DNA from 2 places in the Brevibacillus sp. FSL K6-6036 genome. Region 1 is predicted to be linked to the other one. Evidence: predicted binding sites of a transcription regulator. Region 1 holds the regulator's gene; the other holds the start of a gene.
What was found. The regulator CtsR, encoded in region 1, represses protease genes until heat stress. The targets are predictions, from matches to a motif close to ATGGTCAATAAAGGTCAAACA.
Positions count from the first base shown of each region.

Region 2: the regulator CtsR is predicted to act here: its motif matches at 2,521-2,541, upstream of clpP (ATP-dependent Clp endopeptidase proteolytic subunit ClpP).

Region 1 covers NZ_CP150173.1:242,526-250,222, forward strand. The annotation lists gene NST37_RS01355 (glycosyltransferase) at 1-796, shown strand, start outside; gene NST37_RS01360 (HAD-IA family hydrolase) at 806-1,477, shown strand; gene NST37_RS01365 (CtsR family transcriptional regulator) at 1,690-2,154, shown strand; gene NST37_RS01370 (UvrB/UvrC motif-containing protein) at 2,183-2,701, shown strand; gene NST37_RS01375 (protein arginine kinase) at 2,720-3,784, shown strand; gene NST37_RS01380 (ATP-dependent Clp protease ATP-binding subunit) at 3,880-6,333, shown strand; gene radA (DNA repair protein RadA) at 6,454-7,697, shown strand, end outside.
Region 2 covers NZ_CP150173.1:4,521,589-4,529,285, forward strand. The annotation lists gene NST37_RS22245 (hypothetical protein) at 1-56, shown strand, start outside; gene NST37_RS22250 (sigma-70 family RNA polymerase sigma factor) at 185-790, shown strand; gene NST37_RS22255 (zf-HC2 domain-containing protein) at 777-1,337, shown strand; gene NST37_RS22260 (polymer-forming cytoskeletal protein) at 1,339-2,466, shown strand; gene clpP (ATP-dependent Clp endopeptidase proteolytic subunit ClpP) at 2,587-3,183, shown strand; PreQ1 riboswitch class I at 3,428-3,472, shown strand; gene NST37_RS22270 (QueT transporter family protein) at 3,481-3,966, shown strand; gene NST37_RS22275 (H-type small acid-soluble spore protein) at 4,029-4,208, opposite strand; gene NST37_RS22280 (hypothetical protein) at 4,229-4,402, opposite strand; gene NST37_RS22285 (HPr family phosphocarrier protein) at 4,532-4,789, opposite strand; gene whiA (DNA-binding protein WhiA) at 4,843-5,793, opposite strand; gene NST37_RS22295 (YvcK family protein) at 5,800-6,810, opposite strand; gene rapZ (RNase adapter RapZ) at 6,895-7,697, opposite strand, start outside.

The DNA of each region.
Region 1 (7,697 bases):
ATTTGCCAGTTGCATGCTCTCCGTACTAAAAGGCCGAAACGATTGGAGAGAACCGATCTATACCATTATCACGGATTATACGATTCATCCATCATGGATTAATCATCACATTAACTATTACTTTATCGCTCATGAACAGCTGTACTATCTGGTGGACATTTATCGGCACAACCATGCCCAGTTCATTCCGATGGGCATACCCATCATGCGCAAATATAGCCAGCCTCTGGAGAAGGATAAGGTTCGGGAAAAACTCCAGGTACCCTCCGATCACTTGAGCATCATATTGTCAGGCGGGGGATTGGGCCTTGGATCAATGGAACAAGTTCTTGCCGGTCTGGAGCATATTGATATGCCAATAACCGCGTTTATCCTGACAGGGACGAATGACAAGCTGTATCGCAAGGTAACCGAGAATACGTATCGGCACAATGTGATACCGCTGCGCTTTGTCAACAACTTCCATGAGTATCTGGAGATTGCCGACCTGATTGTAACCAAATCAGGCGGCTTGACCTCGGCTGAGGTTATGAGCAAGCAGGTTCCCATGATTATTTACAACCCGCTCCCAGGACAGGAGGAGCGAAACAGCCATTTCTTGTTAAACAATGGATGTGCCGTTCACGCCCATGTATCCGAGCAGCTGATCTACTTTATTCACGAGATGCTCCATGATCCCACGAAGGTGGAATACATGAAGAGGATGGCTCAAAAAATAGCAAAACCGAAAGCGGCACAAAATATCGCTGAGTTTATCCGCAACGACATGCAAAGCTCGGCGGGAGAAGAAGGATAGGAGGACATCATGAGCATTCCCTGTGCAGTTCTTTTTGACATGGACGGTACGCTGCTGCAAACAGAGCGGCTCTCCACACCCGCATTCCAGAAGACATTTGAGGAGCTGCGAGAGAAAGGGCTCTGGAACGGAGCCACCCCCGATGAGCAGGAACTGACCAATGTATTGGGGATGACGATCGAACAACTGTGGGAGAAACTGCTTCCAGGAGCAAGCGAAGAGATCAAGAAAGTAGCAGACAAGCTGATGCTGAAGAATGAACTGATCTTGTTGAGACAAGGGATTGCGGACTTGTACCCGGGAGTTCGCGAGGTCTTGCAGGAGCTGCATGCCAACGGAACAGCACTTTTTGTCGCCAGCAACGGGTTGGAGCGCTATATCGACGAGATTTGCGAGCACTTCGGGATCAAACCATTGTTTACTGATCTTTACTCGGCTGGACGTTTTGGCACCCGATCCAAAAAGGACCTCGTGGCCAAGCTGCTTCAGGATTATCAGGTAAAACAAGCGGTCATGGTCGGGGATCGGCACTCCGATGTGGAGGCGGGGCTGGCTAACGGGTTAAAAACGATCGGGTGTGACTTCGGATTCGCCAAGCCAGGCGAGCTCGATGGTGCTGATGTGATCATTACACGATTTACCGATCTTTTGACCCACATACCTGATCGGCAGCACACATAAAAATAGACGTCTTGCCGGTCAATAAAAAAGCGTAATCGTTACAGCCATTCCATGAGGGATGGCTTTTCGTTTTGGTTTCAACTCCGTCCATTTTGCCAACACTAGAAAGTGTCTCCCCCTCTTGCAAACCCCAAAAAAACGCATTATAATTAAAGTCAAAGATAGTCAAAGTCAATAATTAAAGAGCAAACACTGTGAACAGGAGGCGACTAATGCGTAACATCTCGGACATCATAGAGCAGCATTTAAAGCGAATTTTAACGGAAAGTCCAGACGGCTCTATCGAGATCCAGCGTAGCGAGCTTGCCGACATCTTTCAGTGTGTGCCTTCTCAAATCAATTACGTCATCAATACCCGATTTACTGTAGAAAAGGGATACGTCGTCGAAAGCAAGCGTGGCGGCGGAGGCTACATCCGGATTCGAAAGGTACAGATTGTCAGCAAAGCCAAACTGCAGGAGCTGCTCACTGAAGAGCTGATTGGCGAAAGCATCACGCAAGGTGTCGGTTATGCGATCATCGACCGCCTTTTGGAGGAAAAGTTGGTCAGTCAACGGGAGGCGGCTCTCATGAAGATCGCTACTTCGCGCAGTGTGCTTTTAGTGGATGCTGAATTGAGAGACCGTTTACGGGCTACCATGTTAAAGCAGATGATCGCCACGATTTTATTGCGGTAACCAATGCATTGGCAGGAGGGACGATAGGATGAACTGTGAAGAATGCGGCAAACGACAGGCTACGCTTCATCTGACCAAGATCGTCAACGGTGAAAAAACCGAATACCATATTTGCGAGCAATGTGCCCAGGAAAAAGGAGACGTCTTTCCCGGTTTTCATAACTTCAGCATCCATAATCTCCTTTCCGGCCTGCTCCATTTCGATCCGGCACAGAAAAAAACACAGGACACTCCGGCAAACAAAGCGCTACGCTGCGAGACCTGCGGACTGACATACGCCCAATTCAGCAAGAGCGGCCGCTTTGGCTGCAGCGACTGCTACACGTTTTTGGGTGACCGCCTGGATCCGCTCTTCCGACGGATTCACGGGAATACGCAGCACATCGGCAAGGTTCCGGAACGTACCGGCGGCCAACTGAAGCGGCGCAAGGAGCTGGAGCAACTGAAACAAGCGCTTCAACGGCATATCGCCAGCGAAGAGTTTGAAAAAGCTGCGGAAATTCGCGACCGCATCAAGGCACTTGAACAAAAGCTGGGTCAATCGTAAACAGGGGAGGTGAGGAACATGTCCCAACAACAGTTTATGCAAAACCCTTGGAGCAACTGGATGAAGGGCGAGGGCCCTGATTCCGACATCGTCATCAGTACAAGGCTTCGGATCGCACGGAACCTTCGCCAGCATCCCTTCCCGCTTTTGGCTACTGACTCGCAGGCAGAGGAAGTGGTTCGCAAGGTGACAGAAGTGAGCGAGACCGAGGCGATGAAAAAGCTCGGACCACTCGAGCTCATCCAGATGGAACAGGTAAATCCGCTGGAAAAGCGCGTCCTCGTCGAGAAACACCTGATCAGCCCTCATTTGGCAGAAGAATCTCGAAAGGGAGCCGTGCTGTTAAGCAATGACGAATCGATCAGCATCATGGTAAACGAAGAAGACCACATTCGCATCCAGGTGCTGATGCCAGGCTTCCAACTCCAGCAGGCGTGGGATATGGGAACAAAAATCGACGACATTTTTGAAAAACATGTAAACTACGCATTCGATGAAAACAGAGGCTTTTTGACGAGCTGCCCGACCAATGTGGGAACAGGGATACGGGCATCGGTGATGCTTCACTTGCCGGCGCTCGTGATGACACAGCAGATCAACCGGATATTGCAGGCGATCAATCAAGTCGGATTGGTCGTGAGGGGCATCTACGGAGAGGGCAGCGAAGCGCTGGGCAACTTGTTCCAGCTCTCCAACCAGGTGACGCTCGGGATGTCCGAGTCGGATATCCTCTCCAACCTGTACGGTGTGGCAAGGCAGATCATCGAGCAGGAGCGAGTGGCTCGCCGGTACCTGGTTGAACACTCCAGAATCACTTTGGAGGACCGGATTCTCCGGTCGTACGGCATTCTTCAGTACGCCCGGACGGTTGAATCCAAGGAAGCAGCCCAAAGGCTTTCCGATGTCAGATTGGGGATTGATCTGGGGATTGTGAAAAACATTTCCCATCTCGTCTTAAATGAATTGCTCGTGACGACTCAGCCGGGCTTCCTGCAGCATCACGCAGGTCAAAAGCTGTCGCCCGACCAGCGGGACGAACGCAGAGCAAGGCTGATTCGGGAGAAACTGTCTGCTCGACAGTAAACAAGAATTTTCGCTGTCCATCATCGCTGTTATACGCAAAAATATAAGGAAACAACGCATAGAATATAAAGATGGTTACTGGAGGTGCAGAAGATATGATGTTTGGACGTTTTACCGAACGCGCGCAAAAAGTGTTGGCACTCGCCTTGGAAGAGGCCGTTAGATTGGGTCATAAGGATATCGGAACAGAGCATGTGCTGCTCGGTCTCATTCGTGAAGGAGAGGGGATTGCAGCCAAGGCGTTGCAGTCGCTCGGACTTGGTCTCGATAAAATTCAAAGTGAAGTAGAATCCTTGATTGGCCGCGGGACTGAGCAAGCGGGCGGAAACTATACCCCAAACTACACACCCCGTGCCAAAAAAGTGATTGAGCTTTCCATGGACGAAGCCCGAAAGCTGGGGCACACGTATGTGGGCACCGAGCATATCCTGCTTGGGTTGATTCGTGAAGGAGAAGGCATTGCCGCACGAATCATGAACAATCTGGGTGTAAGCCTGAACAAAGCCCGCCAACAAGTCCTTCAGCTTTTGGGAAGCTCGGAAATGATGAATTCCCACCAGCCGTCAGGCAGCAATCCTGCGGCCAATACGCCGACCCTGGACAGTCTGGCAAGAGACTTGACCGCAATCGCCCGTGATGGCGGACTTGATCCGGTGATCGGACGCCAAAAAGAGATTGAGCGAGTGATCCAGGTGTTGAGCCGCCGCACCAAGAACAACCCCGTGTTGATCGGGGAGCCTGGTGTCGGGAAGACGGCAATTGCCGAAGGACTTGCGCAAAAGATCATCAACAACGAAATCCCTGAAACGCTTCGCGACAAGCGCGTGATGACGCTGGACATGGGGACAGTCGTCGCCGGCACCAAGTATCGCGGGGAATTTGAAGACCGCCTGAAAAAAATCATGGATGAGATTCGTCAGGCCGGAAATATCATCCTCTTTATCGACGAGCTGCACACCTTGATCGGTGCAGGCGGAGCAGAGGGTGCGATTGATGCATCCAACATTTTGAAGCCAGCTCTGGCACGCGGTGAGCTTCAGTGTGTCGGCGCAACCACGCTGGATGAATACCGCAAGTATATTGAAAAGGACGCAGCCCTCGAGCGCCGTTTCCAGCCGATTCAGGTCGATCAGCCGAACACAGAGGACGCGATCAAAATCCTGCATGGCTTGCGTGATCGCTATGAGGCGCATCACCGTGTGAAAATTACCGATGAAGCGATTGAACAGGCGGTAAAACTGTCTGACCGTTACATTACAGACCGCTTCCTGCCGGACAAAGCAATTGACTTGATCGACGAAGCGGCGTCCAAAGTACGTCTCCAATCCTTTACTGTTCCGCCTAATCTGAAGGAACTGGAAGGGCGTCTGGAAGAAGTGCGCAAGGAAAAGGACGCGGCTGTCCAGTCTCAGGAGTTCGAAGAAGCAGCGTCTCTGCGCGACAAGGAGCAGAAGCTGCGCGAAGAACTGGAAAAAACGAAGAAGGACTGGAAAGAGCGTCAGGGCCAACTGAACATGGAGGTCACTCCTGAAGATATCGCCCACGTAGTGGCCAACTGGACCGGAATTCCGGTCGTCAAGCTGAAAGAAGAAGAGACAGAGCGCCTCTTGAAAATGGAAGAAATTCTGCATGATCGAGTGATCGGGCAGGATGAGGCAGTCAAATCGGTTGCTCGCGCCGTCCGCCGTGCTCGTGCCGGCTTGAAAGACCCGAAACGTCCGATCGGCTCCTTCATCTTCCTTGGCCCTACAGGGGTAGGGAAAACGGAATTGGCCCGGGCGGTTGCCGAGACGCTGTTTGGCGACGAGGACGCGATGATTCGGGTCGACATGTCGGAGTACATGGAGAAACATTCCACGGCGCGTCTGGTCGGAGCTCCTCCGGGATATGTCGGTTACGATGAAGGCGGTCAACTGACAGAGAAGGTCCGCCGCAAACCGTATTCCGTCATCCTTTTGGACGAAATTGAAAAGGCGCATCCGGATGTCTTCAACATTCTCCTGCAGGTGCTGGACGATGGACGCCTGACCGACTCCAAAGGCAGAACCGTTGATTTCCGCAACACGGTTGTGATTATGACATCCAACGTCGGAGCCAACCTGATCAAGAAAAACACAACGCTCGGCTTCACCGCCGGCAATGAAACAGAGAAGAAATACCAGGACATGAAAGACAAGGTCATGGAAGAACTGAAGAAAAGCTTCCGCCCCGAGTTCCTGAACCGGATTGACGAAGTCATCGTCTTCCACTCGCTGGAGCAGGAGCATATCGAGCAGATTGTTTCCTTGATGACCGAAGATCTTCGCAAGCGTCTGAGAGAGCAGGAGATCGATTTCCAACTTACCGATGCTGCCAAGAAAGTGCTGGCCAAGGAGGGCTTCGATCCCGCTTACGGGGCAAGGCCGCTGCGCCGCGCTATCCAGCGCAACATCGAAGACAGATTGTCCGAAGAACTTTTGAAAGGCAGCATCAGCAAAGGCGACACTGTTTCGATAGATGCTGAAGATGAAAAGCTTGTAGTAAAACGTCTGGAGAAAACAACCTCATAACCAGAGGTTTAGGCAAACGTTTAGAAAGGGTACCTCCTCAATATACAGGAGGTATTCTTTTTTTGTTTTCATCATGTATGATAATCGTATAGAGGAGAATCCCAAAACGAGGTACAAACTATGTCCAAGTATAAAACGAAATACGCGTGTCAAGAATGTGGCTATGAATCGCCCAAATGGATGGGGAAATGTCCTGGATGCAACAATTGGAATACGATGGTGGAAGAGGTTGCGGTAAAGACCGCCTCCCGTCATGAGAGTTTGCGTGGCGGACAGCGGCAAACAGCAGCCCTTCCGCTGACAGAGGTGGCCGGCGAAGAAGAGCCGCGGATGGATACAACGATAGGTGAATTAAACCGGGTTCTGGGCGGAGGGCTCGTTCCCGGCTCAATGGTTCTGGTCGGCGGAGACCCGGGGATCGGGAAGTCTACCTTGCTGTTGCAAACGTCGTTCGCGCTTGCACACGGGGGAATAAAGGTCTTGTACGTATCCGGCGAGGAGTCCGCCAAGCAAATCAAATTGCGTGCCGATCGGCTCGGAATGAGCACGCCGCCGATGTATGTGCTTGCAGAAAACGATTTGGAGCTCATTGAGCAGCACATTGCCCAGGTCGATCCCCAGGTCCTGATCATCGACTCGATTCAGACTGTCTTCCATCCCGCTGTCCAATCAGCGGCGGGGAGTGTCGCACAGGTAAGGGAAACAACCTCTCAACTGATGCGAATCGCCAAAGGAAAAGGAATCGCGACATTTATCGTCGGTCACGTGACGAAGGAAGGCGCGATTGCCGGGCCCCGCATGCTGGAGCATATGGTGGATGCGGTCTTGTACTTTGAAGGGGAACGGCATAATACGTTCCGCATTTTGCGAGCAGTAAAAAACCGCTTTGGCTCGACGAATGAAATCGGCATCTTTGAGATGAAAGAAAAGGGGCTGGAGGAAGTTGGAAACCCTTCGGAAATATTTTTGGCAGAACGTCCGGTCGGCGTCGCTGGCTCGACTGTAGTGGCCAGCATGGAGGGAACCAGGCCGGTTCTGGTAGAGCTTCAGGCGCTGGTTGCACCGACCAGCTTTGTGACCCCGCGTCGGATGGCTACCGGCGTGGATCACCAGCGAGTCGGCATGATCATGGCAGTGCTTGAGAAGCGCATGGGTCTCATGCTGCAAAATCAGGATGCCTATGTCAACGTGGCTGGCGGTGTTCGTTTGGATGAGCCCGCTGTCGATTTGGCGATAGCTGTCAGCATTGCCAGCAGCTTTCGCGATCACGCGACCAATCCCCATGATGTCGTGATCGGGGAAGTGGGATTAACGGGTGAAGTCCGCGGCGTGTCCCGGATTGAACAGCGGATTCGCGAAGCGCA
Region 2 (7,697 bases), 880 kb from region 1:
AAGATACACAGGCGGAAGCAGATGGGGATAAAGCCGCAGCGAAAGAAAACGGGTGATCCGCTTCGCTCACCTCCCCCGCTTTTCCACAACTTGTGGATAATTAAACCGCAAATAAATAGGGGGGCGGCAGTGAAATTTTTCCTGCCGGTCTTCGTATTTAGTATGGGGAGGAGGGGATACAACCATGGAACAAGAGTTGGCTCGGGCCAATGCAGAAGCGGTCCGGCTCGTGCAGCAGTTTCTCAAAGGACAGTCACGGGCCTTTCCCGCACTCGTCAATTTATTTACCCCCCGTGTCATGAGCATCATCAGAAGACTGGTCTCCAGTTATCATGATGCCGAGGACCTGCACAACGAAATTTGGTTAAAAGTAGCGCAAAATTTACACAAATACGACCCCACCCTGCCCTTTCATTCCTGGCTGTATCGCATCGCCTCCAATGCCTGCATCGATTTTTTGCGAAAGAGACGGGAAATTGCGCTTGAGGATGAGCAGCTGCATCAGCATGTTCACAAGCGTCCCTCCGGTCCCGTAAAAAGTCCGGAACTGTTTCTGCTGGAAAAAGAAAGCTATTCTGAATTGACGGCCTTGCTGGATTGCTTGCCCGAAACGGATCGTCTGATTTTGACTCTCCGATTTGTGCAGGAAATGAGTTACGATGAGATAGGAAGCATCGTCGGCATGAGTAAAAATACGGTCGGGACCCGCTTGTTCCGGGCCCGCAAACAATTGAAAGAGCAGTTGGATAAATACAGGGAGGAAAGGAGAATGTCCGATGCCGCATATTGATGAGCTTACCTTGATGATGTACAGTGACGGTGAACTCTCTAGCGAAGAAGCAGAAGCCGTCCAAAAACACGTTGACAGTTGTCACCACTGCGGCAGCTCGCTTGAGCAGCTGGTCGCGGAGAGGCAATTCGTGGCCGACCGCTTTTTCTCCGACGACCTCCCCCCTATGTCTTTCCAGCTCTACGACATGACCTCTGCACAGATTCATGGAATCGCCATGCTGCACAAGCGAACTCGCCGCCGCTTTCTGTGGCGCATGCTCCTGCTTGGCGGCAGCATTCTGGCCGTCGCTGTTTGTTACCTCGTGTTTTGGCAGCGAATCTGGCTTGAGTGGGTTGCGCCGGCATGGACCTCATGGAAAAGCCATCTTTTCTGGAGTTCGGCCCTATGGCTCAACGACAACGCCCGCGAATTTTTTCATGCTCCCGCATCGTATGTCATGGCGCTTCCCTTGCCGTTTTTCGTACTGGTCGGGCTGCTGCTTATCCTGAATATCCGTTTTTCGCCTCTCCCCCATTCGCGACTGTCCAAGCGGGAGGTGGATTGAATTGAAAAAGCTGCTTAGTCTGATTCTTTTTGTAAGTTTGCTGATTGTGGCCTCTACCGCTTATGCGTTTAGCGGGGTCATCTCTGATCGGTACTACCTGCCCCCTGATACCGCTCACCGCGGCGATCTGGCTGTCAGTGCCACCAAAATCATCATCGATGGCGTTGTCGACGGCGATGTGTACGCATTTGGCGAAAATGTCCAAGTCAATGGACGAATTACAGGGGATCTCCTTACGTTTGCAGCCGTAACACTTGTCACCGGCGAAATCGACGGCGACATCCGTTCAATGACAGACACGCTGCTCCTAAACGGGAAGGTGGCTGGAAGCGTTACCAATCTGTCGCATACCCTGGTTCTTGACCGGAACGGCAGTATCGGCAAAAACCTGCTTACGCTTGCGACAAGTGTTGATTTGAACGGCAAAATCGCGCGGGAAGCAAACGGCCGCATGGAAAACGTCAGGATTACGGGGAGCATCGGAGAGGGTATCTCCATGCTGTACAGTCGTACGATTCATATCGACGGGCCGGCCGTGATCGGCGGTGACTTGGTCTATACCAGTCCCCAACGGGCTGTCATCAGCCAAGGTGCGACGCTCAAAGGAGAGGAACGCTTCTCCCCTGCTCCGGTAGAGGAACCGGATGAAGGATTCTCCTATTTCCCGATTCTGCTCGGGCTTTCCTCCCTTTTGAGTACGCTGTTGCTCTGGCTTGCCATCCGCTTCCTGTTCCCGGCCGGATTGACACGTGTTTACCGGCAATTGGATCAACGAAAAGGCTCCACCTTTGTTTGGGGAGCGTGCCTCGTCCTGGGTATGCCGTTTTTGTCGCTATTGCTTTTGATCACGGTCATAGGAATCCCTGTCTCGCTTGCGCTGCTGCTGACGTTCCTGATCCTGTCCTGGTCGGCAAAAGTATTCGTCGGCTCATGGATCGGCATCCGAGTAGCCGAGCGCTTTTCGTGGAAGGTTTCTCCGCTCTTGGCCGAGCTGCTTGGTGTCGTCGCTCTGCAGTGCCTGCTGATCATTCCGCTGGTAGGCTGGCTGTTTGCACTGCCTGTCTGGATCGCGTTTTTCGGGGCATTGGTCGGCTCTGTCGCCCAGGCCAATAAAACTTTCCTCGCCTGACATGTTTAGCCGCACGTTTTTTGGAAATTATGGTGAAAGAGGCGTGCAGTTATCTGTTTGACCTTTATTGACCTTTTGTGTATGATATTCTTACAAAGAGAGGAGGAAGACTGAATGCACATGAATTTGATTCCAACAGTCATTGAACAGACCAACCGCGGAGAGCGTGCTTACGATATTTATTCCCGTCTTCTGAAGGATCGCATTATCTTTCTCGGTACTCCTATCAACGATACGGTAGCTAATATTGTCGTAGCGCAAATGCTGTTCCTGCAAGCGGAAGACCCGGATAAAGACATTTCCCTGTACATCAACAGCCCGGGCGGTTCCATCACCGCCGGTATGGCAATTTACGATACCATGCAATTTATCAAGCCGGATGTATCGACGATTTGCATCGGGATGGCCGCATCCATGGGCGCCTTCTTGCTGGCCGCTGGTACAAAAGGCAAGCGCTACGCCTTGCCGAACAGCGAGGTCATGATTCACCAACCGCTCGGCGGGGCTCAAGGTCAAGCCAGCGACATCGAGATCGCGGCAAAACGGATTATCAGAATGCGCGAGCACCTGAACCAAATCCTGTCCGAGCGCACTGGCCAACCTCTGGAGCGCATCCAGAAGGATACGGATCGCGATAATTTCCTTTCTGCCCAGGATGCGATGGAATACGGCCTGATTGACAAGGTCATTTCGACAGAGGCATCCGCAAAAAAATAACCGGCTTCGGCTGATTTACGTAGGACCCTGCCAGAGATGGCGGGGTTCTTTTTTAACCGGGGGTTCTCTATACCAGAGTTCTCTATGCCAGGGGTCTTTTTACCGGGGTTCTCTTTTGGCCTCGGTTTCTTTTTTTGTCTCCGGCTTTTTTTATGGCTGCGATTTACCCGCTGCACCCTGGGCAGATTTCACGGTTGACTGGGCTCGGGGTAAAGCGCTAGTATAGTAACTTGGGTGTCTTTATACCCACGTGGTTCGAAACCATCCCACGATAAAAAACTAAGGAGCTAATTGAATATGAAAGTAAAAACGCTTGTCGCAAACGGTATCCTGGCGGCTTTGTACATTGCCGTCTCGATGCTTATTCAGCCATTTGGTTTTACCAATGTACAATTCCGCGTTTCAGAAATGTTTAATCATCTCGTCGTTTTCAACAAAAAGTACATGTACGGAATTGTCCTCGGCGTCTTTTTTACGAATCTGTTTTTCTCGCCCATGGTCGCCTATGACCTGGTATTTGGAGTGGGTCAGTCTGTGCTGGCGCTGCTTGTCACGATTGTTTCCATGCGCTTCATCAAAGGCGTCTGGGCTCGCATGATATTCAATACCATTGTTTTTACGATTACGATGTTTCTGATCGCGATTGAACTGAACCTGGCGTTCGGTCTGCCCTTCTACTTTACATGGCTCACCACTGCGCTTGGCGAATTTGTCGTCATGCTGGTCGGAGCTCCGATCATGTATGTTCTGAACAAACGGTTGAACCTCGAACAGCGGATTTGAAAAAGAAACCGAGCAATTGCCAGGAGATTCTCCGGCGCTGCTCGGTTTTTTGCCTTGTCCGCCTATTTCTCTACCAATTGACCGACGTCCACCGTTTTGCTGTCCGCCGGGTTGCCCTCTGTATGGACGCGGGCCTGCGCCGTTTTCTCGTCAACTCCGTCGATCCATACCGATTGTCCTTGATACTGTACCTCGATCTTGCTCTCGGAACGGATAATTTCCTGTGCGCGATTTACATCCATGCTCTTCGCTCCTTTACCGTTTATCGATCATCGCGAGCTGTGCTGGCTCCTGTCATGGTTTCGGTCGTGGTCTCTTCGATCAGGCCATTCTGATCGGTGACCTGTCCTCCGCCAAGCCCCTCGTTTACCATCCGGTCAATATCCATGTCGTAATCGTCTCGACCCTCGGTATATGTATCGCGTTCGGTGCTCACTTAAACTCCCCCCTTGTCAGCCATTTTTATATAAGTTAGCAATGCCCTGTTTGTTGTCGAAACATGCAGCTGATCCGGACAAAAAAAGACACCTTCCCGTAGAAAGTGTCTTTCCCTCTTGTTCTTTTGCTATTCTTCCTTGCTTACCAGATTGGTCAGGCTGGTAACCGCTTGAGACGCATCAGGGCCCTCCGCTGATATCGTGATCTCCGTACCCGAACTGATAGCGAGGCTCATTATCCCCATGATGCTCTTCGCGTTTACCTTCTTGTTTTCTTTTTCCACAAATACTTCTGATGCAAACCGGTTGGCCTCCTGCACGAAAAATGCCGCAGGGCGGGCCTGCAAACCGGTTTTCAGCTTGACCACAACCTGCTGTTGAACCATGGGTGGAACCTCCTCGCTCAGTATCTCTTATTACCGTCTAGTATACCATGTCTCTACACGGAAATATTTCGTTTTTCTCGTAATTTGTCAGCGATTTCGTTAATTTTTCGTAGCCGGTGATTGATCCCCGACTTGCTGACTACTCCGCTGGGAATCATTTCTCCCAGCTCTTTCAGGTTGATGTCCGGATGAATCAACCGAAGCTCTGCCACCTCGCGCAAACGCTTCGGCAGATTTTCCAGGCCCATTTCCTCCTGGATCAGCTGGATGTTCTCCATCTGCCTGGCCGCTGCATTTACCGTCTTGTTGATGTTGGCGATTTCACAATTGTGCAGACGGTTTACAGAGTTGCGCATATCTTTGACGATCCGCACGTCCTCGAAGTAGAACAGTGCCTGATGCGCACCGATCAGGCTGAGAAACTCCGTGATCTTCTCCCCTTCTTTGATGTAGAGGACGTAGCCTTTTTTTCGTTCAATGCACTTCGCGTTCAGCTTGTAGCGATTGGCCATTTTGGTCAAAGCCTCGCAAAAATCCTGGTACGAAGTAAAGATCTCCAGATGGTAGCTGGATGCCTCCGGGTGGTTTACCGACCCGCCCGCCAAAAACGCCCCTCGCAAATACGCAGCGCGGCAGCAAGACTTCTTCACAATGTCCTGCGATATCCCGCGCACGAAGGAAAGGCTCTCGTCCATAATTCTCAGCTCTTGCAGTATATCATTGGCTCTGTTGGGGATTCTTACGATGTATACGTTGTTCTTTTTCAGCCGCATTTTCTTGCGCACAAGCAGTTCGGCATGAATATTGAAGATTTTTTTCGTCAACGTGTATATCCGTCTGGCAATCGCCGCATTTTCCGTGGTCACATCCAGTACCAGACGCCCTGCACCGAATTGCAGGCTGCCGTTCATCCGAATCAGCGCCGCCAGCTCTGCTCGGCTGCAACAATCAGGTCCCTCCAGCATCGTCAGTTCCTTTTTCGTCTGTGCGGCGAATGATGACATCGTCCTTCACTCCTTCTCAATCTTCTGCGTCCGGCGCCTCCGCTTGATCAGCGAGACGACCTGCTTGCTGACGGCGGTCGCATCATGACGCAGATACCCCTCTTCAAACGCCACCAGCGGTTTGGCTACGATATGCAGTCCCAACTGGCGTAAGCGCTTTACATCACAAGCAACAGGGGCTGCTCCCTTCTCCGCATATTTTTCCAAGGTTTTATCGGGAATGGCAGCAGAGTTCACTATCACTGTATCCAAAAACGGTCCGCCTACATGATCGTACAGCACTTCGACATGTTTGGATGCGGAAAACCCGTCTGTTTCGCCCGGCTGAGTCATGACATTGCAAATATACATTTTCGGAGCTGTCGAATTCTTTACAGCGGCGAACAAGCCTCTCACCAATAGATTCGGCAAAATGCTCGTATACAGGCTTCCAGGGCCGATCAAGATCGCATCTGCCTCTTCGATGGCCAGCAGCGCTTCACTCAATGGCACAGCATCCTCGGGGTCCAGAAAGACCCGCTTGATCTGCTTGCCGGTCAATGGAATTTGCGATTCTCCCGCAATGATTGAACCGTCTTCCATTTCCGCCATGAGCCGAAGCGACTGTGTCGATGCCGGAAGCACCTCTCCCCGGACAGCCAATACATCGCTCAGCTTCTTAACCGCTGTGACAAAATCTCCGGTAATTTCGTTCATCGCTGCCAGAAGTAGATTTCCCAAATTATGCCCGGCTAATCCGGTACCTGTGGAAAAACGATACTGCATGACCTTTTCCATCAGCGGTTCGGTATCGGCCAGGGCCGTCAAAACGTTACGGATATCTCCGGGAGGGGGCATATCCAACTCCTCCCGCAGCCTCCCGGAGCTTCCGCCGTCGTCAGCGACGGTTACGATCGCGGTAATGTGAACCGGTGCGTGCTTTAACCCCCTTAATAACACGGACAGTCCCGTTCCTCCGCCGATCACGACAACCCGCAGCCGGTTGCCCTGCTGCGATCCCATTCTCCTCGTCGGCATATGTCACCTCATTATATGCTGATACACATACAAAGGCCCTGTTCAAGTACGGATGGCGTTTCTTTCTTTCCTGCCATCCTATGCTTACTTGCTTTTTTCCATGTCACGATGACTGACCCGAATCGCGTAGTCCTTTCCAAAAACCTCGCCCAAATGCTCCGCGATCGCCACCGAACGATGCTTGCCTCCCGTGCAGCCGATCCCGATCACCAGCTGGCTTTTCCCTTCCCGTTGGTAATGGGGCATCGTATAGGCCAAAAAGTCAATCAGTTTATCGACAAACTCTTTCGTTTCCTTATGATTCATGACGTACTCGGCCACCTCCGGGTCACACCCGGTTTTGGGCCGCAATTCTTCCACGTAATGCGGATTGGGCAGGAAACGTACGTCAAACATAAGATCGGCATCAATCGGAGTGCCGTATTTGAATCCGAAAGACAGGACGTTAATCGTCAAGGAAGAACCTTGCTGTGTATACTGGCTAATTATTTTTTCTCGCAACTGTGCCGGCTTCATTTGGCTGGTATCAATAATCTGATGGGCTCGCCCCTTCATTTCCTGAAGCAGCCGACGCTCGGCATGGATTCCTTCCAATGGTGAACCGTTGGGTGAAAGCGGATGGCGTCGACGCGTCTCTTTGTACCTGGAAACCAATGTTTGATCATTTGCATCCAGATAGAGAATATGGAAAGAGATTCCCTCCATTTGATTTAGACTGTCGATGGCTCCCGACAAGTTTACAAAAAATTCGCGGCCGCGCAGGTCAACTACCAAGGCGACACGCTCAATATTGCCTCCCGACTGCTTGATCAGCTCCGCAAACTTGGGGATCAAAACCGGCGGCAGGTTATCGACACAAAAGAACCCCAGATCTTCCAAGCTCTGTA